One region of the Pseudomonas sp. BR20 genome, then DNA from elsewhere that is predicted to be linked to it. Evidence: predicted binding sites of a transcription regulator. Region 1 holds the regulator's gene; each other region holds the start of a gene.
What was found. Region 1 encodes FliA, which starts transcription of late flagellar genes. Its sites were predicted from a motif close to CTAAAGTTTNNNNNNNNNNNGCCGNTAA; they were not measured.

Region 2: motA (flagellar motor stator protein MotA) is a predicted target of FliA. The motif match lies at 2,524-2,551, and genes of this name have one in related genera.
Region 3: ACHPFG_RS14435 (methyl-accepting chemotaxis protein) is a predicted target of FliA. The motif match lies at 3,857-3,884, and genes of this name have one in related genera.
Region 4: ACHPFG_RS23515 (methyl-accepting chemotaxis protein) is a predicted target of FliA. The motif match lies at 2,597-2,624, and genes of this name have one in related genera.

The regions. Positions count from the first base shown of each region.
Region 1 is NZ_CP172012.1:4,969,652-4,977,402, forward strand. Features, by position in the region: gene ACHPFG_RS22800 (protein-glutamate methylesterase/protein-glutamine glutaminase) at 1-552, opposite strand, end outside; gene ACHPFG_RS22805 (chemotaxis protein CheA) at 601-2,808, opposite strand; gene ACHPFG_RS22810 (protein phosphatase CheZ) at 2,820-3,608, opposite strand; gene ACHPFG_RS22815 (chemotaxis response regulator CheY) at 3,627-4,001, opposite strand; gene fliA (RNA polymerase sigma factor FliA) at 4,171-4,911, opposite strand; gene fleN (flagellar synthesis regulator FleN) at 4,908-5,741, opposite strand; gene flhF (flagellar biosynthesis protein FlhF) at 5,847-7,163, opposite strand; gene flhA (flagellar biosynthesis protein FlhA) at 7,176-7,751, opposite strand, start outside.
Region 2 is NZ_CP172012.1:799,462-807,212, forward strand. Features, by position in the region: gene asd (archaetidylserine decarboxylase) at 1-27, opposite strand, end outside; gene ACHPFG_RS03475 (rhodanese-like domain-containing protein) at 44-859, opposite strand; gene ACHPFG_RS03480 (HDOD domain-containing protein) at 917-2,452, opposite strand; gene motA (flagellar motor stator protein MotA) at 2,620-3,471, shown strand; gene motB (flagellar motor protein MotB) at 3,475-4,497, shown strand; gene rsgA (small ribosomal subunit biogenesis GTPase RsgA) at 4,547-5,578, opposite strand; gene orn (oligoribonuclease) at 5,687-6,229, shown strand; gene ACHPFG_RS03505 (trimeric intracellular cation channel family protein) at 6,412-7,029, shown strand; gene queG (tRNA epoxyqueuosine(34) reductase QueG) at 7,026-7,751, opposite strand, start outside.
Region 3 is NZ_CP172012.1:3,122,319-3,130,069, reverse strand. Features, by position in the region: gene ACHPFG_RS14450 (cystathionine gamma-synthase) at 1-60, shown strand, start outside; gene ACHPFG_RS14445 (OsmC domain/YcaO domain-containing protein) at 185-2,383, opposite strand; gene ACHPFG_RS14440 (GGDEF domain-containing protein) at 2,651-3,805, shown strand; gene ACHPFG_RS14435 (methyl-accepting chemotaxis protein) at 3,913-5,478, shown strand; gene ACHPFG_RS14430 (EamA family transporter) at 5,658-6,593, shown strand; gene ACHPFG_RS14425 (MFS transporter) at 6,744-7,751, shown strand, end outside.
Region 4 is NZ_CP172012.1:5,114,236-5,121,986, reverse strand. Features, by position in the region: gene ccoN (cytochrome-c oxidase, cbb3-type subunit I) at 1-136, opposite strand, end outside; gene ACHPFG_RS23520 (alpha/beta family hydrolase) at 216-908, shown strand; gene ACHPFG_RS23515 (methyl-accepting chemotaxis protein) at 1,002-2,567, opposite strand; gene ACHPFG_RS23510 (CPBP family intramembrane glutamic endopeptidase) at 2,671-3,462, opposite strand; gene ACHPFG_RS23505 (DMT family transporter) at 3,887-4,747, shown strand; gene ACHPFG_RS23500 (DMT family transporter) at 4,777-5,661, opposite strand; gene ACHPFG_RS23495 (methyl-accepting chemotaxis protein) at 5,714-7,324, opposite strand; gene aceK (bifunctional isocitrate dehydrogenase kinase/phosphatase) at 7,727-7,751, shown strand, end outside.

The sequences.
Region 1 (7,751 bases):
CTGCGCAGCCGCCGGTGCCGACGTCCGCACCGGCGGCACGGCAGGCCGTGCAACCGGCGCAGACGCCGGGCGACTGAACGAGGAACTGGTCGGTGCAGCCGGCGCAGCCACCGGTGCCGGCGCAGGGGCTGGCGCGCTGAACAGGCTGCGGCGGTTGCTGCGGGAAATACTGTGGACTTTCTCGCACAGCAGTTGCTTGACCTTCTCGGGATTACGCGAGATGTCTTCGAAATTCTTCGGCAGGAAGTCCACCGCACCCGCATCCAACGCGTCGAGGGTCACTCGGGCGCCTTCGTGGGTCAGCGAGGAGAACATCAATACCGGGGTCGGGCAGCGTTGCATGATATGCCGAACTGCCGTGATGCCATCCATCATCGGCATCTCGTAGTCCATGGTGATCACGTCCGGCTTCAACGCAATGGCTTGATCAATCGCCTCTTTGCCGTTGGTGGCCGTGCCGACCACCTGGATGCTTGGATCGGCGGAAAGAATTTCCGAGACGCGGCGGCGGAAGAAACCCGAATCGTCCACCACCAGGACCTTGACTGCCATAAACACTCCGTTAGGTGGGGTGGGCAATACCGCCGTGCCCCACCAGAATCAAATACGCCGAGCGGCGTAACGCTTGAGCATGCTCGGAACATCGAGAATCAGCGCGATCCGACCGTCACCGGTGATGGTCGCACCCGACATGCCCGGGGTTCCCTGCAGCATTTTGCCCAAAGGCTTGATGACCACTTCTTCCTGGCCAACCAGTTGATCGACGACAAAGCCGATACGCTGGGTGCCCACGGAGAGAATCACCACATGGCCTTCGCGCTGCTCTTCATGGGCAGCCGAAGCAACCAACCAGCGCTTGAGGTAGAACAGCGGCAACGCCTTGTCCCGTACGATCACCACTTCCTGGCCGTCGACCACGTTGGTGCGCGACAGATCGAGGTGGAAGATCTCGTTGACGTTGACCAGCGGGAAGGCGAATGCCTGGTTGCCCAGCATCACCATCAGGGTTGGCATGATCGCCAAGGTCAACGGCACCTTGATGACGATCTTGGAGCCCTGGCCCTTGGTCGAGTAGATGTTGATCGAGCCGTTGAGCTGGCTGATCTTGGTCTTCACCACGTCCATGCCCACGCCACGGCCCGACACGTCGGAAATCTCGGTTTTGGTCGAGAAGCCAGGGGCGAAGATCAGGTTGTAGCACTCGGTGTCGGTCAGGCGGTCGGCGGCGTCCTTGTCCATCACGCCACGCTTGACGGCAATATTGCGCAGAATCGTCGGGTCCATGCCCTTGCCGTCATCGGTGATCGACAGCAGGATGTGGTCGCCTTCCTGCTCTGCCGCCAGGATCACCTTGCCACCACGGGACTTGCCCGAGGCTTCGCGTTCTTCCGGGGTTTCGACACCGTGGTCGACAGCGTTGCGCACCAAGTGGACCAGCGGGTCGGCCAGGGCCTCGACAAGGTTTTTGTCGAGGTCGGTTTCTTCACCCACCAGTTCCAGGTTGATCTCTTTCTTCAGTTGGCGCGCGAGGTCGCGAACCAGGCGCGGGAAGCGGCCGAAGACTTTCTTGATCGGTTGCATCCGCGTTTTCATCACCGCGGTTTGCAGGTCGGCGGTGACCACGTCGAGGTTCGACACGGCCTTCTGCATGGCTTCATCGCCACTGCTCAGGCCCAGGCGCACCAGGCGGTTACGCACCAGTACCAGCTCGCCGACCATGTTCATGATGTCGTCCAGGCGCGCGGTATCGACCCGGACGGTGGTTTCGGCTTCACTGGCCGGTTTTTCCGCGACCGGGGCCGCTGCGGCACGCGCTGGAGCCGGGGCAGCAGCCGGCGCAGGCGCAGGCTTGGCGGCGGGCGCGGCGGCTTTGGCGGCAACCGGTGCCGCCGTGGCCGCAGCGGCGGCTGGGGCGACTTCGGTGAACTTACCCTTGCCGTGCAGATCGTCCAGCAGTGCTTCGAATTCGTGATCGGAGATCAACCCATCGTCCGCAGGCTTGGCACCGGCAGCCGGTGTTGCGGCCTTAGCGGCGACTGCCGGCAAGGCATCGGCCGCGAAGTTGCCCTTGCCATGCAACTGGTCGAGCAACGCTTCGAATTCATCGTCAGTGATGTCGGTGCTGGCAGAAGCGGCAGGCACATCCGCAGCATCGGCGGCGGCACCGGCAGGCGCCACGGCATCGGCAGCGAACTGGCCCTTGCCGTGCAATTGGTCGAGCAAAGACTCGAACTCAGCGTCGGTAATGTCTTCGCTGCTCGGCGCGGCAGCCGGGGCAACGGCAGCCGGCGCTTCGGCCTCGGCCTTGACGGCACTGAGGGAGTTGAGCAGTTGCTCGAACTCGCTGTCCGTCACATCCGCTTCAGGCTCCACCACCGGTTCCGGTGCGGCTTCGACCACCGGCGCTGCCGAGGTATCGGCCGGCTCGGCATAGCGCGCCAGGGCGGCCAGCAGTTCCGGGGTGGCTGCGGTGATCGGGGCACGTTCGCGCACTTCGCTGAACATCCCGTTGACCGCATCCAGTGCTTCGAGAATCACGTCCATCAACTCCGAATCAACGTGACGCTCACCCTTGCGCAGGATGTCGAACACGTTCTCGGCGATGTGGCAGCACTCCACCAGCTCATGGAGCTGGAGGAAGCCGGCGCCCCCTTTTACAGTATGAAAACCGCGAAAAATTGCATTGAGCAGGTTCGCATCATCCGGGCGGCTTTCCAGCTCGACCAGTTGTTCGGACAGTTGCTCTAAAATTTCGCCGGCCTCTACAAGGAAATCCTGAAGGATCTCTTCATCGGCGCCGAAGCTCATGTGGGTGCTCCTTAGAAGCCTAAACTGGATAACAGGTCATCTACGTCATCCTGACCTGACACAACGTCTTCACGTTTATCGGCATGAATCTGCGGACCTTCACCCTTGGCGAGATGTTTTTGTGGATCTTTTTCAGAGAGGATCGCTTCGCGGTCATGTTCGATGCCGGCAAAACGGTCGACCTGGCCGGCCATGAGTACCAATTTGAGCAGGTTGCTTTCCACTTCGGTGACCAACTGGGTCACACGCTTGATCACCTGACCGGTCAGGTCCTGGTAATCCTGGGCCAGCAGAATGTCATTGAGGTTGCTGGAAACCGTGCGGTTTTCCTGCTCACTGCGTGACAAAAAACCCTCAACCCGACGGGCCAGCTCACGAAACTCTTCTGCACCGACTTCACGGCGCATGAAGCGGCCCCAGTCAACGCTGAGCGCCTGGGCTTCCGTGGCCATGCCGTTGACCAGGGGCGTGGCGTTTTCCACCAGGTCCATGGTGCGGTTGGCCGCCGCCTCAGTCAGCCTGACCACATAGGACAGGCGTTCGGTGGCGTCGGTGATCTGCGAAATCTCTTCGGCCTGGGGCATGTGCGGGTCAATCTGGAAATTGACGATTGCACTGTGCAGCTCGCGTGTGAGCTTGCCCACTTCCTGGTACAGGCCGCGGTCACGGGTCTGGTTAAGCTCATGGATTAACTGCACCGCGTCGCCGAAATGGCCTTTTTCAAGGCTGTCGACCAACTGGTGAGCATGCTTTTTCAGGGTCGACTCAAAGTCGCCCTGTGACGTTTCTTTATGCTCCATAGCTCCCCCGCGATGGCATCAGCCGTGGATGCGTTCGAAGATCTTTTCGATCTTCTCTTTCAAGGCCTGTGCAGTGAATGGTTTAACCACGTAACCGTTGACCCCGGCTTGGGCGGCTTCGATGATCTGTTCACGCTTGGCTTCGGCGGTCACCATCAACACGGGAAGGCTGCGCAATTTTTCGTCGGCACGCACGTGGCGCAACAAGTCGATACCGGTCATGCCCGGCATGTTCCAGTCCGTTACCAGAAAGTCGATGCTCCCGCTGTTGAGGATCGGAATCGCCGTAAGGCCATCATCCGCCTCGACCGTGTTTGTGAACCCCAGGTCACGCAACAGGTTTTTTATGATCCGCCGCATCGTTGAGAAGTCATCAACGATGAGGATTTTCATGTTCTTGTCCAATTCGACCTCCAAGCAGTCTTAAACGCGCCCAGCACCTGGACGCGCCATTTCAATCAACAGGCATACACAACAAGGACTGCCAGGGGCACCACGGGTCGAACCCGCGAAGGCCAATCACCTTCGCGGTATCGCTTTGCAGTGCTCCCCACACTGCCTGTCAGCGCGCTCGCCACTCTCCCAAACGCCCCCGCAAGCGGGCCGCGCACTGGCTGTGCAACTGGCTGACACGCGATTCGCTGACCCCCAGGACCTCACCGATTTCCTTGAGGTTCAGCTCTTCGTCGTAGTACAGCGCCAACACCAACCGCTCACGCTCCGGCAAGTTGGCAATGGCGTCCGCCAACGCCCCCTGGAAACGCTCATCTTCCAGGTCACGCGACGGCTCCATATGCGTGCTCGCGCCGTCCTCATGCAGCCCTTCGTGTTCGCCGTCCTGCAACAGGTCGTCGAAACTGAACAGGCGGCTGCCCAAGGTATCGTTCAAAATCCCGTAATAATCGTCGAGACTCAATTGGAGTTCGGCCGCAACTTCGTGATCTTTAGCGTCGCGACCGGTTTTTGCTTCAATTGCACGAATTGCGTCACTGACCATGCGTGTATTGCGGTGCACCGAACGCGGCGCCCAGTCACCTTTGCGCACTTCGTCGAGCATCGCACCACGGATGCGGATCCCCGCATACGTCTCGAAACTCGCGCCCTTGCTCGCGTCGTACTTGGTCGACACTTCGAGCAGGCCGATCATGCCCGCCTGGATCAGGTCTTCGACCTGGACACTGGCGGGCAGGCGTGCCAGCAGGTGATAGGCAATCCGCTTGACCAGTGGCGCATAGCGCTCGATCAACTCGCCCTGGCTGTCACGGGCAGACTTCTTGTATGCGTTATAGCCGTTCGCTGTCATAGCACCGGTCCTGCGCTCGTCTGATGCACCAATCGCTCGACGAAAAACTCCAGATGCCCCCGAGGGTTGGCAGGCAACGGCCAGGTATCGACCTTCTGGGCAATAGCCTTGAACGCCAATGCGCATTTGGAACGAGGGAACGCTTCGTAGACTGCACGCTGCTTTTGCACAGCCTTGCGCACACACTCGTCGTAGGGAACTGCACCGACGTATTGTAAGGCGACATCGAGAAAGCGATCCGTGACCTTGGTCAACTTGGCGAACAGGTTGCGACCTTCCTGCGGGCTCTGGGCCATGTTGGCCAGGACGCGGAAGCGGTTCATGCCGTAGTCACGGTTAAGTAGTTTGATCAGGGCGTAGGCGTCGGTGATCGAGGTGGGTTCATCGCAGACCACCAGCAAGACTTCCTGCGCCGCGCGCACGAAGCTGACCACGGACTCGCCGATCCCGGCGGCGGTGTCGATCACCAGCACGTCGAGGTTGTCGCCGATGTCACTGAAGGCCTGGATCAGGCCGGCATGCTGCGCCGGGCTCAGGTGCACCATGCTCTGGGTGCCGGAGGCGGCCGGCACGATACGGATCCCGCCAGGGCCCTGGAGCAGCACATCGCGCAGCTCACAGCGCCCCTCGATCACATCGGCAAGGGTGTGTTTAGGCGTCAGTCCCAGCAGAACGTCGACGTTCGCCAGCCCCAGGTCAGCATCCAGCAGCATGACGCGACGGCCAAGCTCTGCCAGGGCCAGGGACAAATTCACTGACACGTTAGTTTTTCCGACGCCACCTTTGCCGCCGGTCACCGCGATCACCTGTACGGGATGCATGCTGCCCATTTTATTTCTTTACCTTGTCTTGCTTAGACGCAGGCTACATGGCTTGGCCGCGTGAATCGCTTGCAGACCATCGATGTAGGTACATTTCACGGTGTTCATCGCGCCTCAACCCACCCGTTTTGCCGGGTTGTGGTAAAGGTCGGCGAACATATCGGCCATCGCTTCCTCGCTAGGCTCTTCTTGCATTTGCACGCTGACGGCGCGGCTGACCAACTGATGACGGCGCGGCAGATGCAAGTCATCCGGGATGCGCGGCCCGTCGGTCAGATAGGCAACCGGTAGTTCATGGCTGATAGCCAGGCTCAACACTTCGCCCAGGCTGGCGGTTTCATCCAGTTTAGTCAGGATGCAACCGGCCAGACCGCAACGCTTGTAGCTATGGTACGCAGCGGTAAGAACCTGTTTCTGGCTGGTGGTTGCAAGCACCAGGTAATTTTTCGATTTGATGCCACGCCCGGCCAGGCTTTCCAGTTGCATGCGCAACGCCGGATCACTGGCTTGCAGGCCGGCGGTATCGATCAGCACCACACGCTTGCGCAGCAGCGGATCGAGCGCGTTGGCCAGAGACTGGCCCGGGTCGACGTGGGTGACCGGCACATTGAGGATGCGGCCCAGGGTCTTGAGCTGTTCCTGGGCGCCGATGCGGTAGCTGTCCATGCTCACCAGCGCGATGTTATTCGCGCCGTACTTGAGCACATAACGCGCCGCCAGCTTGGCCAGGGTGGTGGTCTTGCCCATGCCGGCAGGGCCGACCATGGCAATCACGCCGCCCTCTTCCAGGGGTTCGATTTCCGGGGTGCTGATCATCCGCGCCAGGTGGGCCAGCAACATGCGCCAGGCCTGGCGAGGCTCTTCGATTTCGGTGGTCAGGGCCAGCAGGTCGCGGGACAACGGGCCGGACAGGCCGATGCGTTGCAGGCGGCGCCACAGGTTGGCCTGTTGCGGTTTGCTGCCTTGCAATTGGGTCCAGGCCAGCGAACCCAGTTGCACTTCCAGCAGTTCGCGCAGGCCGTTGAGTTCAAAACGCATCGAGTCGAAGACACGCTGGTCAACTGCGGCGGCCGGGGCTGGCGCAGCAGGACGCGGCGGTTCGATGAACGTTGGCTCAACCAGCGGCTCGGCGGCGGTCAGCGGCAGGCCGGCAAACAACTGGCGATTGGTGGTGGCATCGCTGTCGCCACGCATGCTCAGTTCAGCCTGGGCCGAGACGATGCGCGAAGCGGTCTTGCGCAGCTCGTCTTCAAGTTCCATGTTCGGCACACGCGGCGCCAATGCCGAGGGGGTGTAGTCCAGGGCAGCCGTCAGCTCGACACCGCCGGCAATACGACGGTTACCGATAATCGCGGCATCGGCGCCCAGCTCATCGCGGACCAGTTTCATGGCCTGACGCATATCGGCGGCGAAAAAACGCTTAACTTGCATAACCCACTACCCTCAGCCGTTGGGCCCTACTGTCGCGACGATAGTCACTTGCTTGTTGTCAGGAATTTCCTGATAAGCCAAGACGTGCAAATTCGGTACTGCCAGACGTCCAAACCGCGACAACATCGCCCGGACCGGACCCGCCACCAGCAGAATCACCGGCTGGCCCTGCATTTCCTGGCGCTGTGCGGCGTCGATCAACGAACGCTGCAGTTTCTCAGCCATGCTTGGTTCCAGCAGAACGCCCTCTTCCTGGCCTTGTCCTGCCTTCTGAATACTATTGAGCAATATCTGTTCCAACCTTGGTTCCAAGGTGATCACAGGCAGCTCGGAGTCAAGCCCTACAATGCTTTGCACGATTGCGCGGGACAATCCGACACGCACCGCCGCCACCAACGCGGCGGTATCTTGACTCTTGGCGGCATTGTTGGCGATAGCCTCGGCAATGCTGCGGATGTCGCGTACCGGCACCTGTTCGGCCAGCAGCGCCTGCAGCACCTTGAGCAGTTGCGACAACGACAGCACGCCCGGCACCAGTTCTTCCGCCAGTTTTGGCGAGGCCTTGCCGAGCAAGCCCATCAATTGCTG
Region 2 (7,751 bases), 2.5 Mb from region 1:
GCTGAGGATAAACAACTGCTTTTTCATTGACTGTCCTTAAACCTTAAATCTCGACGGGGGTGTCGGGGTGGTTGCCCCATTCGCCCCAGGAACCGGCATAACCTTTGACTCGCGGATAACCGAGCGCCTTGGCCACCAGGTAGGTGAAGCCAGAGCGGTGATGAGTCTGGCAGTGGGTGATGATTTCTTTGTCTTTGGTCAGCCCGAGGTCTTCGAGAATCTGCGGCATGTCACGGCGGATGCGCAGGTTGCGCTCTTTGTCCATGCCGGCCGTCCATTCGAAGTTCACCGCGCCAGGGATATGACCACCTTTGGCCGCAAGCACCTTCTCGCCGGAATATTCCAGCGGGCCGCGCGCATCCCAAATGCCCAGGTCGGCAGCGCCGAGGCGGCTTTGCAGGTATTCGCGGGTAGCGGTGGGGCCGTCGTGCAGCGTGAGACTGACCGGGCCGCCGGCCGGGGCGGGCACGTCGGTGGAGAGCGGGTGCTTGCCCTCCAGCCACGCCAGCAGGCCACCGTCCAGGTAGTGGTATTTCTGGTGGCCGATCACGTCGAGCATCCAGATAAAACGTCCGGCCCAGCCACCGCCTTCGTCGTCATAGACGACGTAGGTAGCGTCGGGCGTGTGGCCCAGTTCGCCGAACAGTTTCTCAAGATCGGCCTTGCCGGGCAGCAGGCCGGGTGCCGGCGCCTGGCCCAGTTGGGTGCGCTTGGGGTCAACGAAATGCGCGCCGGGGATGTGCCCTTCGGCGTAGCGGGCGGCACTGGTGAGGTCCACCAGAATCAGGTGTTCGGCATCCAGTTGACCGAGCAGGTCACTGGATTCGATCACCAGCGGCAAGCCAGAGAAGTCAGGCATGTGAGGTCTCCTGGGCACAAATGTTGGCGATAAAGGACGGCGATTGTAGCGCAAGCATCAAGCGCTGCGGTTGGTAAAGCTGTGCAGGGCTTTCTCGATGCATTGGGCGGTTTTACCGAAGGCCTGCACGGTGGTTTCCGAGAACGGCCCGCCGCCCTGGTCGGCGACCATCACCATCACCACGCGCCCGTTGCAGCTCATGGAGCGCAACAACAGGTGCTCGCCGGTGAACAGGCGGCGCAGGATCGGCGGCAGCAGTGCCGAGAACTGGGCGTGGTTGTCCGGTGTGAGGCGCACCTGGGCGGACTTTTCCAGCAGGCGCTGCAGCAGCGTGCTGTTGACCACATCCAGGCTCAGGTTGGCGGCGTCCTTCGGCAGGCCGTCGGCCTGATGCACACGCAAGGTGCTCAGGGCGCGATCGGCCATGAACAACAGGACGCGCTGCATGCCGCTGGCCACCAAGGCTTCCTTGGCGCACGTAGTCAAATGCATGGCGTTGGCAAAGCGGCTCGGCTCCACCAGCAGTTCGGTACAACGCTTGCGCCAGACGGCCAGGGCTTCGGCGGTGGGCGGTGGTGCGGGCAGCAGGCCGCGATGAATCTTGTGTACATGCCAGGGCCAGATCAGCGACAGCGCCGGGTGCCAGAGATCGGGCATCAAGGTGTCGCGGGCACTGGTGACGGCTTGCTGGTGGACCTGTTGCTGCACTTCGCTCAGGGGCTGTTGCAGGTACAGCGCGGTGAGGTATTGCCAGCGCTCGGTGTGCGGGCAGGTCCAGGACTCCTGGGCCGACATCGCCAGGCCGTTGGCCAGCAGCACCGTATTGGCCGGCTGATTCAACCAGCGGCGCAGGTTGGGATCGGCGTCGAGCAATTGCTGGTGGCGCAGGGGGTCGTCTTCGCGGGCGATATGCAGGGCCTTGACCAGCAAGCGCTGTTCGGTGCGCAACAGCGTATAACCCTGGGACACCCAGATCGGCAGATGCCAGGTCTCGGTCAGGCCGAGGCACAGGTCCAACAGGCGCACACCGAACAACGCCTGTTCGACCTTGCGTGCCGACTCGCCCTTGTGGATGACCCGCAGTTCCCACTCCTCCAAAAGCTTGGGGTAGGCAACGGCCATCGGCCACAGCGGTGAAAGAAACAGCAGGCTGCCCCAATGAATGTCCTGCCACAGCCGCGCCAGGCGGCTGCCGAACAATCCATTGGCTTGTTGCGAGGCGTGCTGGCTGACCAGCAACAGCTGGCGCAGCGCTACGGGAATTTCATGGGCCGGCACCGACGGCAGGCGTGCCAGCAGTTCCTCGGCGCGTTTGAGGCCCAGACGGTTAAGCGCCACTTCGAGGTTTTCCGCCGGCGCCGTCAGGCTGCCATGGGTGTGGCTGTTGGCCTCGCGCATGACGCTGAGTACGAGGGCCGGGCTGTTTTGCATCAGCTCGGCAATATCTCGCAACGAACTGCGGCTATCGCGGATGGCTTTGCATACGCGGTCATGGCTGGCCTGTGGAACAGGCAGCAGCACTTCGTCCAGGCGCTTGATCCAAGCGGCTAGAGAAGTAGGTTTTGCAGTTGGGACTGTCGTTTCATTAGCCATGATTGGGGCGCGATCATCACTTGCGGTCAACACGCCCGGAGCGGGCCGAACTGGCTTTTCGCCTTAACGGGCTATAGTCTGGCGCAGTTTTGCCGATAAGAGGAACAAGAGTTTTTCAGTTCCCCCAAATATGTCCATGAACCCGACGGCGCAAGTACTCATCTCCTATGGCTAAAATTATCGGCATTATCGTCGTCTTCGCGAGCGTGCTCGGCGGCTACGTCCTGTCCCACGGTAAAATTGCGGCACTGATCCAGCCTTTCGAGGTGATGATTATTGGTGGTGCGGCACTGGGTGCCTTCCTGCAGGCGAACCCCGGCTACATGACCATGCACGTGATCAAGAAGTCGCTGGGCATGTTCGGTTCGCGTTTCACCCACACGTTCTACCTGGAAGTGTTGGGCCTGGTTTACGAGATCCTCAACAAGAGCCGCCGCGAAGGCATGATGGCCATTGAGGCCGATATCGAAGACGCCGCGGCCAGCCCGATTTTCGCCAAGTACCCGGCCGTGCTCAAAGATGAGCGCATGACCGCCTACATCTGCGACTACCTGCGCATCATGTCCTCCGGCAACATGGCTCCCCATGAGCTCGAAGGCCTGTTCGACATGGAGTTGTTCAGCCTCAAAGAAGAATTGGAGCATCCCTCCCATGCCGTGACCGGTGTGGCCGACGGCATGCCCGGCTTCGGTATCGTCGCGGCGGTACTGGGTATCGTGGTGACCATGGCCTCCCTGGGCGAAGGTGATCAGGCGGCTATCGGCATGCACGTAGGTGCGGCGCTGGTGGGTACCTTCTTCGGTATTCTCGCGGCTTACGGCTTCTTCGGCCCGCTGGCGACCTCCCTGGCCCATGACGCCAAGGAAGAAATCAACCTGTACGAATCGATCAAGGCCAGCCTGGTGGCATCCGCTTCGGGCATGCCGCCATCGTTGGCGGTGGAGTTCGGTCGCAAGGTCCTGTACCCGAAGCATCGCCCAAGCTTCGCCGAGCTGGAACAAGCGGTTCGCGGTCGCTAAGCCATGGAAAACAACCAGCCGATAATCATCAAGCGCGTCAAGCGCTTCGCTGCGGGGCACCATGGCGGTGCCTGGAAAATCGCCTTCGCCGACTTTGCGACGGCGATGATGGCGTTCTTCCTGGTGCTGTGGCTGATGTCCACGGCCACGCCCGAACAGAAGATCGCCATCGCCGGCTACTTCAAAGACCCCATTGGCTTCTCGGAAAGCGGTACGCCGTTCGTGATCGACCTGGGCGGCTCGCCGCAACTGGCGCCTGAGCGCACCATCAACCCGGAAGTCAAAACCGAAGCGCCGCAGGAAAAAATCCCGATCGAGCGCGATACCGTCGAAGCCATGGCCGAGCAGGTCGAGCAGGAACGCCTTGAACTGTTGCTGCAAGAGTTGCAGAACAAGGTCGAGGAAAACCCGCAACTGCTGAAGTTCAAGGATCAGATTTCGTTCGAGATCACCCCGGATGGCTTGCGCATCCAGATCACCGACGCCGCCAACCGGCCGATGTTCGACTCTGGCAGCGCACGCTTGAAACCGTACTTTGAGGACATCTTGTTGGCCATGGCCGACACCATCAAGGCGGTGCCGAACAAGATCAGCATCAGCGGCCACACCGATGCCAAGCCTTACGCGGGCCAGGGTGACTTTGGCAACTGGGAGCTTTCCGCCAACCGCGCCAACGCGGCGCGTCGTGCGCTGGTGGCCGGCAGCTATCCGGATCCGCAAGTGGCTCGCGTGGTGGGTTTTGCGTCCTCGCAACTGTTTGATGCGAAGGATCCGTTCAACCCGATCAACCGTCGCATCGATATCGTTGTGCTGACCAAGAAGGCTCAGCGTGCGATTGAAGGTGATCAGCCCGCGCCACCACCGGTCCCAACTCCGGGAGCGGGTGCGCCAGGTGAGGTGCCGGCCGACCCAAACGCCATTCCGCCCGGCCAGGAGCCATTGCCGGCCCATGAGCTGCGGCAGAAGCTGAACCTGTTTGATGAGGGTGGGGTGAAAGACCCTACGGTGCCTGGGACGGGTTCCTAAGTCACCTACAATAAGGCCGCGATGATCGCGGCCTTATTGTTTCGCAAGTTTAGTAACTACTTTCCGGCAAGCTCGCAATAATCGACCGATAGCTGTTCATGCGCTGCTGCTGCACGCGGCCATCTTCCAGCGCCCTGAGCAAGGCGCAGCCCGGCTCGCGATCGTGTTTGCAATCGCGGAAGCGGCAGGTGCCGATCAGGTCGTTGAATTCGATAAAGCCCGCTTCCACATCGCTGCGGCTGACGTGGCCGAGGCCGAATTCACGGATACCCGGGGAGTCGATCAACTCACCGCCGCCCGGGAAGTGGAACAGCCGCGCCGTGGTGGTGGTGTGGGTGCCCTGGCCGGACAGCTCCGACAGCGGCCCCACGCGGGTATCGACTTCTGGCAGCAGGCTGTTGACCAGCGAGGATTTGCCCACGCCCGACTGGCCGACAAATACGCTGATGCGCCCGTCCAACTGCTGTTGCAGCTGTTCCATGCCGTTGCCGTGGTGGGCCGAGACTTCCAGCACCGGGTAGCCCAGGGTGCGGTAGACCGCCAGCAGCGCGTTGAGCGCCGGGGCATTCTGCTCGTCGATCAGATCGAATTTGTTCAGCAGCAACAGCGGGCGAATGCCGGCATGCTCGGCCGCCACCAGGTAGCGGTCGATCAGGTTGGCATGGGGCTCGGGCAGCGGTGCGAACACGATCACGATCATGTCGACGTTGGCCGCTACCGGTTTGAGCTGGCCGCGGCTGTCGGGACGGCGCAGTTCGGTGGTGCGCGGCAGCTGGGCGACGATCACGCCGATGCCCTGGTTGCCGGCACGCCAGACCACCTTGTCGCCGGTGACCAGCGCAGGCAGGTTGGCACGCAAGTGGCAGCGGAACACCTGGCCCGCGAGTTCGCCTTCCAGCGCCTCGACTTCGACCTGTACACCAAAGTGCGCGATCACCAGGCCCGTCTGTTCGGGGCCCAGGTCGCCGCCCTCGAGCGCGTCCACGGCGGAGGATTCACGTTTGGCGGCGCGTGCAGCGCGTTCACCTTGAATCTTTTCGATGCGCCAGTTTTGGCGACGATTGAGCTGGCGTTTGGCCATTGGTGTTCCGTGTCGATAATGCAAAGGTTAGGTAAAACGGTCGCGAGTCTAGCACGGCCCCGCCTGCTAAACTGCGCAGCTACGCCAAGGTGCCAAGAGAATCAAGCCATGCAAAACCCACAGAACCTGATTTGGATCGATCTGGAAATGACCGGTCTGAACCCTGACACCGACGTCATCATCGAGATGGCGACCATTGTCACCGACAGCAATCTCAATACCTTGGCCGAAGGTCCGGTGATCGCTATCCACCACAGCGACGCCGTGCTCGCCACCATGGACGAGTGGAACACCCGCACCCACGGCAACTCCGGCCTGACCCAGCGTGTGCGTGACAGCCGCATCAGCATGGCCGAAGCCGAAGCCGAAACCATTGCCTTCCTGGAAAAGTGGGTGCCCAAGGGCAAGTCGCCGATCTGCGGCAACAGCATCTGCCAGGACCGCCGCTTCCTTTATACCCACATGAAGACGCTGGAAAGCTACTTCCACTACCGCAACCTGGACGTGTCCACGCTCAAGGAGCTGGCCGCGCGCTGGGCGCCGGAAGTCAAAGACAGCTTCCATAAAGGCAGCACCCATCTGGCGCTGGATGATATTCGCGAGTCGATCGCCGAGCTGCAGCACTACCGCAAGCATTTCATCAAGGCTTGAAACGGAGGCGGCTGACCGGGCGCCTGCGCAGGCAAGCCAGCTCCCACACTTGAATGTATTTCCAGGTCCAAGTGTGGGAGGGGGCTTGCTCCCGATGGCAGGCAACTCGGTTTATCGCCAAGCGCCCCCTTTTGGTGCCATCAGCAAATGATTAGACTGCCGGCCTCTTTGCAAGGATCGCCATCATGCTGCTGATGCTCTACCTCATCGCCATCACCGCCGAAGCCATGACCGGCGCCTTGTCCGCCGGCCGGCGCGGCATGGACTGGTTTGGTGTGGTGCTGATCGCCTGCGTGACGGCGCTGGGCGGCGGCTCGGTGCGCGATGTGCTGTTGGGGCATTACCCGCTGACGTGGGTCAAGCATCCGGAATACCTGGTGCTGACCTCCGTTGCGGCGCTGGTGACGATCTTTATCGCACCGTTGATGCGTCACCTGCGCTCACTGTTCCTCGCGCTGGATGCCGTGGGCCTGGTCGCGTTCACGCTGATCGGCTGCATGACCGCCCTGGAAATGGGCCACGGCATGCTGGTGGCCTCGGTCAGCGGGGTGATCACCGGCGTCTTCGGCGGCATTCTGCGGGATATTTTCTGCAACGACATTCCGTTGATCTTCCGCCGTGAGCTTTACGCCAGCGTGTCATTCCTCGCCGCCTGGTTCTACCTGCTGTGTCTCTACCTGGAACTGCCCAGCGAGCAGGCAATTCTACTGACCCTGTTCAGCGGCTTTCTATTACGCCTGCTGGCGATCCGGTTTCACTGGGAAATGCCCAAGTTCGTCTACAACGACGACGTGCACTAGCGCGCCGCGTGCTGGTTCAGCGCCCATTCCACATGCTCGCGCACCAGCTCCGACGGATAATCCCGACGCGCCTTCAAGGCTTCCAGTACCGGGATGCTCGACGGCGCGTTGCCCAGGCCCACCGCCAGGTTGCGCAGCCAGCGTTCATAACCGGCACGGCGCAAAGGTGAACCTTCGGTACTGCTGAGGAATTTATCCTCATCCCACAGGAACAGCTCCGCCAGTTCTGCGTTATCCAGGTTGTGCCGTGGCTTGAAATCGCTTTCGGCGGTAGGTCGCGCGAAACGATTCCACGGACAAACGATCTGACAGTCATCGCAGCCGAATACCCGGTTGCCGATCAGCGGGCGCAGGTCTTCAGGAATTGCGCTCTTGAGTTCGATGGTCAGGTAGGAAATGCAGCGCCGGGCGTCCAGCACATAGGGGCCGACAAACGCATTGGTGGGGCAGATATCCAGGCAGGCGGTGCAGCGGCCGCAGTGTTCGGTACTGTGCGGTGGATCGACCGGCAGCGGCAAATCCACAAATAGCTCGCTCAGGAAGAAATAACTGCCGGCCTTGCGATTGAGCACCAGGGTGTTTTTACCGATCCAGCCAAGACCGGCTTGTTCGGCAATGGCTTTTTCCAGCACGGGCGCGCTGTCGACAAAGGCACGAAAGCCGAAAGGCCCGATCTGCGCCTGGATGCGGTCGGCCAACTGTTGCACGCGCTTGCGGATCAG
Region 3 (7,751 bases), 1.8 Mb from region 1:
GGGGTTGAAGATGTAGAGGATCTACGAGCGGACCTGGCGCAGGCCCTGGACCGTATATAAATCCCCCAGCCGACAAAGATCAACTGTGGGAGGGGGCTTGCTCCCGATAGCGGCGTGTCAGGCACTGAATATTTGTCTGAACCACCACCATCGGGAGCAAGCCCCCTCCCACATTGGGTACGCGTCACGCCTGGATTATGTTGGCACGCGCCGAATGCAGCTTCTTGTAGCTCTCGATCAAGCGCAAATGCCGGTCCAGCCCTTCCAGCTTCATGCTGGTCGGTGTCAGCCCATGGAAGCGCACACTGCCGTTGACCGAGCCGATCACCGCGTCCATCCGCTCATTGCCGAACATGCGGCGGAAGTTGGCTTCGTAGTCCGCCAGTTCCAGGTCGTCGTCCAGTTCCATCTCCAGCACCGCATTCATCGCCTGGTAGAACAGGCCACGCTCGGCGGTGTTGTCGTTGTACTGCAGGAACATCTCCACGCACTCCTTGGCCTCTTCGTACTGCTGCAAGGCGAGGAAGATCAGCAGCTTCAATTCGAGGATGGTCAGTTGGCCCCAGGCCGTGTTGTCGTCGAACTCGATGCCGATCAGGGTGGTGATGTCGGTGTAGTCGTCCAGCTCGCTTTCGATCAAGCGTTCGACCAGCGCCTGCAGTTCGGCTTCGTCCAGGCGGTGCAGGTTGAGGATGTCCTCGCGGAAAAACAGCGCCTTATTGGTGTTGTCCCAGATCAGGTCGTCCACCGGGTAGATTTCCGAGTAGTCCGGCACCAGGATGCGGCAGGCGGTTGCGCCGAGGTGTTCGTACACCGCCATATAGGACTCTTTGCCCATGCCTTCCAGAATGCCGAACAAGGTCGCGGCCTCTTGAGCGTTGGAATCTTCCCCCTGGCCGGAGAAGTCCCACTCGACAAACTCGTAGTCCGATTGGGCGCTGAAAAAGCGCCACGACACCACACCGCTGGAGTCGATAAAGTGCTCGACAAAGTTGTTCGGCTCGGTCACCGCCTGGGCTTCGAAGGTCGGCTGCGGCAGGTCATTCAAGCCTTCGAAGCTGCGGCCCTGCAGCAGTTCGGTGAGGCTGCGTTCCAGCGCCACTTCCAGGCTTGGGTGCGCACCGAACGAGGCGAACACGCCGCCGGTGCGCGGGTTCATCAAGGTCACGCACATCACCGGGAACTCGCCGCCCAGGGACGCATCCTTGACCAGCACCGGGAACCCCTGGGCTTCCAGGCCTGCAATACCGGCCAGGATGCTCGGGTACTTCGCGAGCACGTCAGCCGGCACGTCCGGCAGGGCAAATTCACCCTCGATGATTTCGCGCTTCACCGCCCGTTCGAAAATCTCCGACAGGCACTGCACCTGGGCCTCGGCCAAGGTGTTGCCGGCGCTCATGCCGTTGCTGAGGTAGAGGTTCTCGATCAGGTTGGACGGGAAATACACCACCTCGCCATCCGACTGGCGCACGAACGGCAGCGAAACGATGCCGCGCGCTTCATTGCCGGAGTTGGTGTCGAACAGGTGCGAGGCGCGCAGCTCACCGTCGCGGTTGTAGACCTTCAGGCAGTAGGCGTCGAGGATTTCGCTGGGCAGTTCATCATTCGGGCCCGGCTGGAACCAGCGTTCGTCCGGGTAATGCACGAACGGCGCATTGGCCAGTTCCTCACCCCAGAACTGGTCGTTGTAGAAGAAGTTGCAGTTGAGCCGCTCAATGAACTCGCCCAACGCCGACGCCAGGGCGCCCTCCTTGGTCGCGCCCTTGCCGTTGGTAAAGCACATGGGTGAGTGCGCATCGCGGATATGCAGCGACCACACGTTCGGCACGATATTGCGCCACGAGGCGATCTCAATCTTCATACCCAGGCCGGCGAGGATCCCGGACATGTTGGCGATGGTCTGCTCCAGCGGCAGGTCCTTGCCCGCAATATAAGTGCCCGCCTCGCTGCCCGCGCTCGGCATCAACAAGGCCTGGGCATCGGCGTCGAGGTTGTCGACTTCTTCGATCACGAACTCCGGCCCGGCCTGCACCACTTTCTTCACGGTGCAACGGTCGATGGAACGCAGGATGCCCTGGCGATCTTTATCGGAAATATCAGCCGGCAACTCCACCTGGATCTTGAAGATCTGGTTATAGCGATTTTCCGGGTCGACAATATTGTTCTGCGACAGGCGAATATTGTCCGTGGGGATGTTGCGCGTGCTGCAGTACAACTTGACGAAGTACGCCGCACACAACGCCGACGAAGCCAGGAAGTAATCGAACGGCCCCGGTGCCGACCCATCGCCTTTATAGCGAATAGGCTGGTCGGCAATCACCGTGAAGTCATCGAACTTGGCTTCAAGCCGGAGGTTGTCGAGAAAGTTGACCTTGATTTCCATGGGGGCACACCAGAATAACGGGCTAAACAAAAATGGCCGCCATTATGAGGTTTTTCATCGGGAAGTTTCAGGCTTTTCAATCCTGCCAGGTGATGGGCGGCCGTTTTACCTGGGCAATTCCCCACGGAATGCGCTGAATATCAAATGAACACTTCATGAATCAAAGCCCCTCAAGTGTTATGTCAATAGTATTTGATAAGCCACTGAAAGGGTGCCAGCATGGCCATGTGCCACCAACCAACTTCAGCGCTTCAGGTGAGGCTCAATATGGAATACCAACTCCCTGTAACGAAGACGATGAGATGGCTGACAAACGCAGACGCGCCGTATGACATGCGCATACGCAGTGAGCTTATAGCCGGGCCTTTTTCTTCCAGAGGGGTGTTGTGGGTCGGCTGGTTTAACAGCCTGGTGATGTGCACGGTCGCGGTCACGCTGCAGCCCAGCCGACTCTTCATTGCCTGGCTCATCATTGATTCAATGATCTGGGTTTCACGTTTGGCACTGCTGTATTGGATCAATAAATACGGCGGCCAAAAATATCCCTATGTCATTGATCTATCGTTATTACTGGGCCTGGTCTGGGCGGCGGAGCTGGGCCTGGGTACCGCTGGTTGCCTGATCAGCGGCGATGCAATTCTTCAAATACTCGGGTGCACCTCAATGGTGAGCGTGAATGCCGCGATTGCCATGCGCAACCAAGGCGTACCGCGCTACGCATTGACTCAAATATTGCTGACTGATGTGCCCATGAAGCTCGCCACCTTGTTTCAGCCGGAACCGCTGCTGAGGATATTCCTGCTTCAGGCGCCGCTGTATTTAACCGGCATGTGGCTGCTGCTCAACAAGTTAAACGATAACGTGGTGCGCGCCTTACTGGCAGAGGCCAAAAATGAAATCCGCGCGACCCATGACCCCCTCACGGGCCTGTACAACCGTATGGGGATACTCGAACTGATTGAAAACACCCTGACCCGCAGCCGGCATGCCGATAAACATTTTGCGGTGCTCTATATAGATTTGGATGGTTTCAAGAGCATCAACGATAACCACGGACATGCCGAAGGTGACAAGGCGTTAGCCGAGTTTGGCGCAACGCTTAAATCGATTGTCAGGCTCAACCAGGATTCTGCCGGCCGAATGGGCGGAGACGAGTTTATTCTAGTCATGAATAATGCCGGCTTGACCTCTGCCACCCTGGCAGCGCAACGGATTATAGAAACACTGCAACAGGTCTCTGACCGCCGCGCGCTCCCCTACGCCTTGCAAGCCAGCATCGGCATTGCCCTCTTTGAAGGCGCCGACAATGCGTCACACACCAGCGCGCAAACATTGATTGCCCATGCAGATGGCGCGTTATACGAAGCCAAGCGCGCGGGCAAAAATTGTTTTCGTATCGCACAAAGACAATTCGCCACTTAGGCGTCCCTGAACGCCATTCATCACTCCCCGGCTTCTATTCAACATTCAACCATCAACTTATTCCCTGTGATGCCGATAACTTTATGGCAATTCAGGGAGTAATCGGAATGCGCAACAATCAGCCCGTGACGCAGCGCGAGGTTTCACTCGCGCCCTCGCAAAAACTCATCTCCGCCACCGATGTTCATGGGATGATCACTTATTGCAACGACGCCTTCGTCGATATCAGCGGCTTTGAACGCGTCGACCTGATCGGCGCCCCCCAGAACATCGTGCGTCACCCCGATGTTCCGCCGGCCGTTTTTGCGCACATGTGGAGTGCGCTCAAGCAAGGCTTGCCGTGGATGGGCATCGTCAAGAATCGCTCGAAGAATGGCGATCATTATTGGGTCAATGCCTACATCACGCCGATCTTCGACGGCAGCCGAGTGGTTGGTTTTGAGTCGGTGCGGGTCAAGCCCACGGCCGATGAAATTCGCCGCGCCCAGGCCCTCTACCGGCGTATCAGCCAAGGCAAGCCGGGCGTGCCGCGCCAGGATGCCTGGCTGCCGGCGGCATTGAGCTGCGTGCCTTATGCTGCAACCGCCATTGCTGGCAGCGTCGCCGGGCTGTTCCTCAGTGCACCGGTGGCCGTCGCAGTGGCCGTGGCGGTCGCGCTGCCGGTGGGCCTGTTGTGCTCACACTGGCGCCAGAGCAGTACCCTGCGTCTGTTGGAGGGGGTTGAACCCTCGACGTCGGATGCCTTGATCGCGCAGATGTACAGTGACGCACGCGGCCCACAGTCGCGTTTGGAAACCGCGTTTCGCAGCCAGACCGCGCGCCTGAAAACCTGCCTCACCCGCCTGCAGGACAGCGCCGAGCAACTGAGTACCCTGGCTGGGCAATCCGATCAGTTAGCTGCGGCCAGCGCCAAAGGCCTGAACCGCCAGCGCGTGGAAACCGAACAGGTCTCGGCGGCCGTCAACCAGATGGCCGCGACCACCCAGGAAGTCGCCAGCCATGTGCAGCGCACCGCTGATGCCACTCAGCAGGCCAATGTACTGACCGGCCGCGGCCGCGAAGTCGCGCGCGATACCCGCGAAGCCATCGAGCGCCTGTCCGTCGTCGTCGGGGAGACCGGCGTGACCGTGGCGCAACTGGCCAGGGACAGTGACGAAATCGGCAGTATGGTGGATGTGATCAAAGGCATCGCCGACCAAACCAACCTGCTCGCCCTCAACGCTGCGATTGAAGCAGCGCGGGCCGGCGAGCAAGGCCGAGGGTTTGCCGTGGTAGCCGACGAAGTGCGCCAACTGGCCCAGCGCACGTCGCAATCGACCACCCAGATCCATGGCCTGATCACCAAGCTCCAGGCGTCCTCCAACAACGCCGTGCAAAGCATGCAAAACGGCCATCGCCAGGCCCAGGAAGGCGTGGCCTGGGTGCTGGAAGCGGACCAGGCCCTGGTGGGCATCAGCGAAGCGGTGTCGCATATCACCGAGATGACCACCCAGATCGCCGCCGCCACTGAAGAACAAAGCGCCGTCGCCGAGGAGATCAGCCGCAACATCACCACCATCGCCGAACTGGCCGACCAGACCTCGATGCAAGCCCGTCAATCCTCGGACCTGAGCAAGGAACTGACGAATACCGCGTCCACCCAATACGCGTTGGTGGAGCGCTTCAATCGCTGAAGGCAGACAAGCCTCTCTGATAGTTGTGGCGAGCGGGCTCGCCACAACTATCAGCACTCAAACGAAATACCTCCTTGCCCCTTCGACACAAACACGCTACAAATCCCACCTCGAAGTTGTACGACAACCTAAAAACAAATCCCCATCCCCGACGATGGTGCCCACTGCCCGAGCCCTTCATGACTGCCCCCGTCTCCCTGCAAAGCACGCCTGCCCTGTTCTCCCGCCACATCGCCGTGTTGATTCTGCTCTGCATGGGCTGTGCCTTCGCCGGCAATCACATCGCCGCTCGCGTCGCCTTCGATGATGGCGCCGGTGTGCTGTTGGCCATTCTGCTGCGCTCGGGTGGCACCTTGCTGGTGCTGGCCGTTTTGGTGCTGTGGCAACGCCAAAGCCTGCGCCTGCCGGCAGGTGCATGGCGCTGGCAAGTGCTGCTGGGCCTGCTTATCGCCACCCAGAGCCTGTGCCTCTACTCCGCCGTCGCCCGCGTGCCGGTAGCGCTCGCGCTACTGGTGGGTAACGTATTCCCGATTTTGCTCGCCCTGCTCACCTGGGTATTAGGCGGCCCACGCCCAACGACGCGCACCGCCTTGCTGATGGGCTTGATCCTAGTGGGCCTGGTGTTTGTGCTGGACGTACCCGGCCGCCTCTCAACCAGCGCCGATATCGGCCCGCAATGGCTGCTCGGTGTCAGCCTGGCCTTCTGCGCCGCCTTCGTGTTCGCCTGCGCGCTATGGATCACCGACCATAAGTTGTCCCAGGTTCGCGGTTCAGTGCGCAGCCTGCTGACGATCTTCGTCGTGTTCAGCAGCGTCAACCTCGCCGGCCTCAGCGGCGCCCTTCCGGGCGGCCTGAACCCGCCGGCAACCAGTACTGGCTGGCTGGCGCTCGCGACGTTGGTGGTGCTGTATGGCACCGGTTTTATCGTGCTGTTCATTTCGGTCCCGCGCCTGGATATGCCACGCAATGCGCCGGTCATGAACATTGAGCCGCTGGCGACGTTGCTGATGGGCTGGATCGTGCTCGATCAAATGCTCAGCGCCGGGCAGATGCTCGGCGGCGTCATCGTGGTGACCGGGATTGTGCTGCTGACGTATCGCAAGTCTGCGCGGTAACGATAGATCCCCGCCTGACCTGGCCCAATTCCTGCCTCCTCCACTCCCAACCAGTCGCTACTGACTATGCGGACGACTCTTTTGAGCCCGGCCGCCTATCCCCCTTCCCCGGATAATCCTGCATCCCCGACCCCTTCCGAGGCCTTCCCCATGACGAGCCCCTCCACCGAACAGGTAAGCCCCCAGACCCTGCGCAAGGTCATCATCGCCGCCGGCATCGGTAACTTTGTCGAGTGGTTCGACTTCGCCGTCTACGGTTTCCTCGCCACCACCATCGCCCAACAATTCTTCCCCAGTGGCGACGCCAGCGCGGCCTTGCTCAAAACCTTCGCGGTATTCGCCGTGGCATTTGCCTTCCGGCCCCTGGGCGGGATTTTCTTCGGCATGCTCGGCGACCGTATCGGGCGCAAACGCACCCTGGCCATGACCATCCTGCTGATGGCCGGCGCCACCACCTTGATCGGCCTGCTGCCCACCTACGCCGCCATCGGCGTCGCGGCGCCGATTCTGTTGTCGCTGATCCGCTGCGCCCAGGGCTTCTCCGCCGGCGGCGAATACGCCGGTGCCTGCGCCTATCTGATGGAGCATGCACCCAGCGACAAGCGCGCCTGGTACGGCAGCTTCGTGCCGGTGTCGACATTCTCCGCCTTCGCCGCCGCCGCCGTGGTGGCATACGCCCTTGAAGCGTCGTTGTCCGCCGAGGCGATGGGCAGCTGGGGCTGGCGCCTGCCGTTCCTGATCGCCGCGCCGCTGGGCCTGGTAGGCCTTTACCTGCGCTGGAAGCTGGATGAGACGCCCGCCTTCCAGGCCGTGAAGCAGGAGCACGCGGTCGCCCACTCTCCGCTCAAGGAAACCTTGCGCAACCATGGTGCGGCGATCTGCTGCCTGGGCGCTTTTGTGTCACTGACGGCGCTGTCGTTTTATATGTTCACCACCTACTTTGCGACGTACCTGCAAGTGGCCGGTGGGCTGAGTCGGGCGATGGCGTTGCTGGTGTCGCTGATCGCGCTGATCTTCGCCGCGGCGATTTGCCCGCTGGCGGGGCTGTATTCGGATCGCGTGGGGCGTCGGGTCACGGTGATGACGGCGTGCGTGTTGTTGATGGTCGTGGTGTATCCGTCGTTCCTGATGGCCAGTTCCGGTTCCTTCGCGGCATCT
Region 4 (7,751 bases), 140 kb from region 1:
AGTTGAGCGCGGGCCAAACCAATTGGGCGGCGAGAAAAACCCCGAGCCCCATGCCGACGATGCCCCACACCACCGTCATAATGGCGAATTGGCGGACCACCTTGTAGTTATAGGCGGTACTTAAAGTAGTGTTCATGGTTCCCCATCCACGGTTCAACCCAAGCAGATGCGGCACTTGGGCTGGAGTTATAGGCAGACTGAATAGCGAGGCAAGCATGGGCAAAGAGCACAAGGCCAGTATTGACGGGGATCAATGGGCGCAGTGTGTACGGGAACATGGCTGGCTTTGGGATGTCGCGTCGGGCACTGCTTCGGGTGATTGCGTGACGCTGATCCTGGCCCACGGCGCGGGTGCACCGATGGACTCATCCTTTATGAACGACATGGCTGCACGCCTTGCCGGGCATGGCGTCAACGTGTTGCGCTTCGAGTTTCCCTACATGGCTCAACGTCGATTGGACGGCGGTAAACGCCCACCCAACCCGGCGCCGAAACTGTTGGAGGCGTGGCGCGGGGTGTATGCCGAGGTGCGACGTCATGTCGCTGGGAAACTGGCCATTGGCGGCAAGTCCATGGGTGGGCGCATGGCGAGTCTGTTGGCGGATGAATTGGCGGCCGATGGGCTGGTGTGCCTGGGGTATCCGTTCTATGCAGTGGGGAAACCGGAGAAACCCAGGGTCGAGCACCTGGCCGGGCTGAACACGCCGACGCTGATTGTGCAGGGCGAGCGCGATGCCTTGGGTAATCGGGTGGCGGTGGAGGGCTATGATTTGTCGCCGAGCATCGAGGTAATGTGGCTGGTGGCGGGGGATCATGACTTGAAGCCGTTGAAGGCTTCAGGGTTCAGCCATGAGCAGCATTTGGAGGCTGCGGCCGTGCAAGTGGCTGAGTTTCTCAGCGCCTGTTAGGGCCAATCGGGAGCAAGCCCCCTCCCACATTCGACCGCATTCCAAGGGATGTAAGCGGTTAACTGTGGGAGGGGGCTTGCTCCCGATAGCGGTCTACCTGTTGAAACGCTCGACCAACGAATACTGGGTATTCGCCGTATGCGTCAGCTCTTCACTCAACTGCGCCGAGTTCATCGCCTGCTCCGAAGTCTGATCCGCCAACAGCGCAATGGTGCTGATATTACGGCTGATCTCTTCGGCCACCGAGCTTTGCTCTTCGGTGGCGGCTGCAATCTGGGTGGTCATGTCGGTGATATGTGCCACCGCTTCACTGATGCCCACCAACGCCTGATCCGCCTCCATCACCCGCGCCACACCTTCTTCGGCCTGGCGATGCCCGGCATCCATGGTTTGCACGGCGGCGGCAGCGGTTTGCTGCAGCTTGGCGATCAGGGCATGGATCTGCCCGGTCGACTCCGTGGTGCGCTGCGCCAGTTGGCGGACTTCATCGGCGACCACCGCAAAACCACGGCCCATCTCTCCGGCACGCGCCGCTTCAATGGCGGCGTTGAGCGCCAGCAGGTTGGTTTGGTCGGCAATGCCTTTGATCACGTCGACTACGCCGCCGATCTCATCACTGTCCTTGGCCAGTTGGGTGACGGTCACGCCGGTCTCGCCCACGGCCACCGACAGACGCTGAATCGCCTCGCGGGTTTCCCCGGCAATAGAGCGACCGCGACCGGTCAGGCGATTGGCTTCCTGGGTAGCATCGGCGGTGCGCTGCACATGGCTGGCCACTTCCTGGGTGGTCGCCGCCATCTGGTTGACCGCAGTGGCCACCTGCTCGGTTTCCACGCGCTGGCGTTCCAGGCCGCTGGAGCTGTTATGCGCCAGGGTGTTGGACTGCGCCGCTTGATCGTTGAGGTGCTCGGCAGTGTCCTGCAAACGCGTCAGGCAGGTCTTCAGACGCGCCTCCTGGCTGAGGATCGACATCTCCAGGCGTGCCTGGGCGCCACGGCTGTCGGTGTACATCTGTGCGATCAAGGGGTCGGACGTGGTCTGCTCGGCCAGACGCAGCAAGCGCTTGAGACCGCGCTGTTGCCAGCTCAGGCCCAGCAGCCCCAATGGCACCGACAAACCCGCCGCCAGGGCAAAGCCCCAGTGGGAATTCAGCGACGCACCGATCATGAAGCTCAACTGGCTGATCAGGATAAACGGCAGCCAGTCCTGCAGCACCGGCAACCACTTGTCCCGCTGGGGAACGGCCGACTTGCCCTGGTTGATGCGTTGGTAGAGCGCCTCGGCACGGCGGATCTGCTCGGCAGTGGGCTTGATGCGCACCGATTCGTAGCCGACCACCTGATTGCCTTCGAAGACCGGCGTCACATAGGCGTTAACCCAGTAGTGATCGCCCGTCTTGCAACGGTTCTTAACGATGCCCATCCATGGCAAGCCTTGTTTGAGCGTGGTCCACATATGCCCGAACACGGCCGCTGGCACGTCCGGGTGACGGACCAGATTGTGCGGCGCACGCACCAGTTCGTCGCGAGAGAACCCACTGATTTCAACGAAAGCGTCGTTGCAGTAGGTGATCACGCCTTTGGCATCTGTCGTGGAGATCAACCGTTGCTGAGCGGGGAAGGTACGTTCGCGCTGGGTAACGGGTTGGTTATTACGCATGATTGTTCAATCCGCAAGGCTTTCAATGGGTATCGGCGGTAACGGGGGTTTATTTAACTTATTTTTGCAACAATCGGCGGATTGCTCGTTTCTGGAGGTGGTGTCAACCCGCTAGCATCGGATAGGTAAACAACCCGAAGTGAAGCAGATTCAAGCCAAAGTGCGTGGCAATCGCCGCACCCAGCCCGCCAAACCGATAAGCCAGGCCATAACCGACCCCGGCGATGCTCGCCAGCAGTACCCAATGCCACCCCGCGCCCACGTGCACCAGCCCGAACAGCAGCGACGCCAGCAGCAGCGCGAGGTTTTCGCCGTAGGGCAACTGTTTGAAGCGCCGGCTCAAGCCGCCTTGAATGTAGCCACGGAACAGCGCTTCTTCCACCAGGGTCACCAGCAGCAGGTTATTGAGCACCCACAGCCAGGCCTGGTCCGGCCATTTCGGTGCCCAACTGATCACGCCCAGCAAGGCTGCGCCACCCAGAGCGATGATGGCGGTCAGCGCCAGCGCCAACGCGGTGACGCAGATCGACAAGCGCAACGTACGCCGCGCCACAATCCACGGGCAGGCCAGCAACAACCAAAAGCCAATCAACGGCTTGTCCTGGTTCAGGTACATCGAGAACGGCACGGCATCAGGCGTGAGGCGCTGCGGGTCAATGCCGCGTCCGTTGTAGAACCCCGGCAACCAGTGCATTGCCAGGCTCAGGGCCAGTACGATAAACAGCCCGTGGCCGAGGTTGCGTGCCCACGGCGTGCGTTGCTGGCGTACGGCATAGCCGGCGATCAACAGCAGGGCGATGGACACCAGCGCCAGCACGCCCAGTTGCCCGTAGGCCAAGGCCAGCACATAGCCGATGGAAAGCAGCGTCAGGTACAGCCAGGGCAATGCGAGCATGGGGATTCCTTGGGAAAAACCGGTCGGCATTATAGCGACGGCCCGCGCGCCGGAACGTGAAAACGCCTCCACGCAACAGGGTTTGGGCAAGTGATTGCAAAACATGTCATCGCCTGGTTATAGTCCTCACGTCGTTATCCCTTCAAAAAGATCAGCACATGCCAGCTTCCCTGCGCATAGCGGTAGTCGATTCAGCGGTCAACGCTGTGGTGGCGCCGTGCGCGAACAAGCAGCCTGTGCAGATCAGTCACTACCCCCCACCTGTCAGTAGCACCCCGGTGTACGCAGTCGTATCACCGCCGGGTGTTGGCATTCCGGGCTGATCAGCGCGTTGCTGTTCCTGCTGTGCCTGCCTGAAAAAAACTACTGAATTTCAGCATCTGCTGCTGAATCGGCTTTTTTTGCCTGATTACAGGTGGTATCCATGTCCGTTCTTTCGAAACACTCCGTGGCCGCGGCGGCCTCGACGAGCCTGTTTGTCCTGCTGTGGAGCAGCGGGGCGATCTTCTCCAAACTGGGCCTGGCCCATGCGTCACCCTTCGCGTTTCTGTTGATCCGCTTTGCCGTCGCCCTTGCAGGCTTGGTGGTGCTGGTGCCGATCCTCAAGCTGAAACTGCCGCGTCCCGGCAAGCCCATGCTGTACGCGGCGGCAACCGGATTGGTGTTGTTGGGGGCCTATCAGATTTTCTATCTGCTGGCCCTGGACCTCAACGTCACCCCCGGCGTCATGGCGACCATCATGGGGGTGCAGCCGATCCTCACCGTGGTGCTGATGGAGCGCCAGCGTTCCTGGCGTCGGATGTTCGGCCTGAGTCTGGGCTTGGCCGGGCTGATCATGGTGGTCTACCAAGGCATTGGGCTGTCGGGCATGTCCCTGGCCGGGATGCTGTTCGGGCTGTTGGCCCTGGCAAGCATGACCTTCGGCTCGATCATGCAAAAGCGCATCACCGACAACCCCCTCGGCACCCTGCCGGTGCAGTACCTGGCGGGGCTGTCGTTGTGTTCGGTGTTTGTGCCGTTCCAGCCGTTCCATGTTGAACACAACGCCGGCTTTTACCTGCCGGTGCTGTGGATGGGCTTGGTGGTGTCGGTACTGGCAACGCTGTTGCTGTACCGTCTGATCGCCCGGGGCAACCTGGTGAATGTCACCAGCCTGTTCTACCTGGTGCCGGCGGTGACGGCGGTGATGGATTACCTGATCTTCGGCAACCGGCTGGCGGTGCTGAGCCTGTTGGGGATGGGCTTGATCATCATTGGGCTGGTCTTCGTGTTCCGCAAAAACTGACCCCCCCGTAGGTGCCGGCCAGCCGGTGCCTACGGTTTTCGAGGCCGCAATACCAGCCACAACGCCCCGGCAATCAACATGCCGCCATATAAATGCGCCATTGATAACGGTTCGTCGAGCAACAGCGCCCCCCACAACACCCCAAACGGCGGGATCAGGAAGGTGGTGGTCATCGATCTCACCGGTCCGATAGCGGTGAGCAGCCGGAAGTACAAAACATAAGCAAACGCCGTACACACCAATCCCAACCCCAGCAACGACAGCCACACCTGCCACCCACCCCAGCTCGGGGGCGGATGGCTGATCGCGCTGTAGGCAAACAACGGCAGCAGAAACAGCGTCGCGCCCAGCATGCTGCCCAGGGCCGCGAGACGACTGTCCAATCCGCCACGCTGATCCAGCCAGCGCCTGGCGAGGAACCCGGCAAAGCCATAACAGGTGGTAGCCAGCAGGCAGGCCAGTGCGCCCATCAATAATTCCAGGTCAAACGCCACCGGCCCCGCGCGAGTCAGCACGCCCACGCCGAACAGGCCCAGGCACACCCCGGCGATTTTCGACGCGGTGAGGCGCTCACTGAAAAACAGCCCGCCAATCAACACGCCCATCAACGGCGTGGTGGCATTGAAGATCGCCGAGTAACCCGCCGGCAGCACCTGGGCGGCCACCGAATACATGGTCGCCGGGATCCCCGAGTTGATCACCCCCAGCAACAGGACCGTCTTGAACTTGCCCTGGAAATCCCAGCGCACCCGCATCACCGCCAGCATCACCAGCAAGCCTGCGGCGGCAATCGATACGCGGAAAAATGCGGTCGGCACCGTGCCGATTTCCGGCGCGATGATGCGCATGAACAGAAAGCTCGCGCCCCAGATGGCGGCGAGCCCCAGCAGGTAAAGGGTGTCAACAGGCCTCACGGAACACTCCTACATCAATAAGGCGGCGAGTGTTGCACGCCGCTTTCACTGGTTACAGAACAAACCGCGTTACCAGCCCATTGAGGTCCACCGCCAGCCGCGACAGTTCCTGGCTGGCGGCCGAGGTCTGGGTGGCGCCGGCGGCGGTCTGGGTGGAGAGGTCGCGGATGTTCACCAGGCTGCGGTCCACATCACGCGCTACCAGTGCCTGTTGCTCGGCGGCGCTGGCTATCACCAGGTTGCGCTGGCTGATCTGCGAGATGGCGGCGGTGATTTTCTCCAGGGCGCTGCCGGCGCCGTTGGCCCGTTGCAGGGTCTGGCCGGCGTGTTCGGCACTGCTCTTCAACGCTGTGACCGTATCCTGGGTGCCTTGCTGGATACCGGTGATCATCTGCTCGATTTCTTCGGTGGAGTCCTGGGTGCGCTGTGCCAGCGAACGCACCTCGTCGGCGACTACCGCGAACCCACGCCCGGCTTCACCGGCACGTGCCGCTTCAATCGCTGCGTTGAGCGCCAGCAGGTTGGTTTGCCCGGCAATGCCGCGAATCACTTCCAGCACCTTGCTGATGTCCTGGGCCTGAACCGCCAGGCCTTCGGCCTTGTTGGACGCGCCGAGCACTTCGTCTACCAGGTTCTGGATCGAGTTGATAGTTTCGCTGATCTGGTAGTGGCCGTGCTTGCTGTCTTCATCGGAGGCCTGGGACGCCTCGGCGCTGGACACCGCATTGCCCGCGACCTCGTCCACCGCCGTGCTCATCTCGGTCACGGCGGTGGCAGCCTGCTCGATTTCATCGTTCTGCGCCTGCAGGCCGCGCGTGCTTTGTTCCATCACCGAGCTCATTTCTTCGGCGGCGGAAGCCAGTTGCTGCGCCGATTCGCTGATGCCACGGATGGTGGTCTGCAGCTGCACTTGCATGGTCGCCAAGGCGGTCAGCAATTGCGCGGGTTCGTCATGGCCGCGCACCACAATCGGCTGGCTCAAGTCGCCGGCGGCGATGGTGCGAGCCACCTTCAGGGCCTGGCCGATCGGCGCGGTGATGCTGCGGGTCAGCAGCCAGGCCAGCAGTAAGGTGGTGATCAGGGCGACGGCGATAATCAGGCCGACAATCCACTGTGCGCTCGAATACATCCGTGCGGCCGAATCAGCCGCTGCTTCGACGCCGTTCTGGTTAAAGACGATCAGTTTTTCCAGGCTCTGGCTCAAGATCGTGCCCTGAGGGGCGAGGCGGCTGACGAGCAGGTCGAGGGCGTCTTGCTGTTGATCCTTGTCCACCAGCGCGACCATCTGCCCGACGATGGCCAGGTACGTTGCGACATTGCTCTTGAGGGTTTTCAGCAGATCGCGCTCTTCGTCATTGCTCAGCAAGGTTTCATGGCGATCGAGCAGGGCTTGCAGTTCGTTGCTGGTACGGCTGATCAGGCCTCTGCTGGTGTCACGCACGCGAGATTCGTCGGTGCTCACCAGGCGCAGGGATTCCAGGCGGATGGTGGCCACCAAGGCTGCGCTGTCGTGGATATTCTCGATGCTCGGCATCCACGACTGTTCAATGACCAGCGCGCTTTCGCGCAGCTTGGTCATCTGGCCCAGGCCAAACATTCCCACAATCACCAGCAAGCTGGCCAAAACCCCAAAACTCAGGCCGGCACGCAGACCGATCCTCATATTCCTCAATGACATCTCAATGCTCCTTGGGCGATTAGAACCTGCTCCCGGATCGGTCTTCGGACCTTGTTAGGGTGGGAGAGGGCGCGCTGTATATCAAAGTGCCATTAAGGTGGTAATCGGGGTTTCCCTTAGTTGGATCCAAAGCCCTGCGGAGGGTGCGCGCCCGTGCTGGCTGGCGGTTTCCCGCCTCTACCGGCCAGGCCACGATGGTAAAGGCGTGTGGATAAAACACGCTGGGACTGTAAGGGGCGTTTATTGACCAGATGGTCGAATTAAAAAATTGAAAATAAATGTACGAAATGAACAGAGCCGTACAAGTCAGTGCAAAAAATGACCCTTCTCCTGCCTTCGTACACTGGCTAAGCTCAGGGCTTCCAGATACCCGTAGAGGTTTCCCGCATGTCGACATCCACGCCCGCCCTCG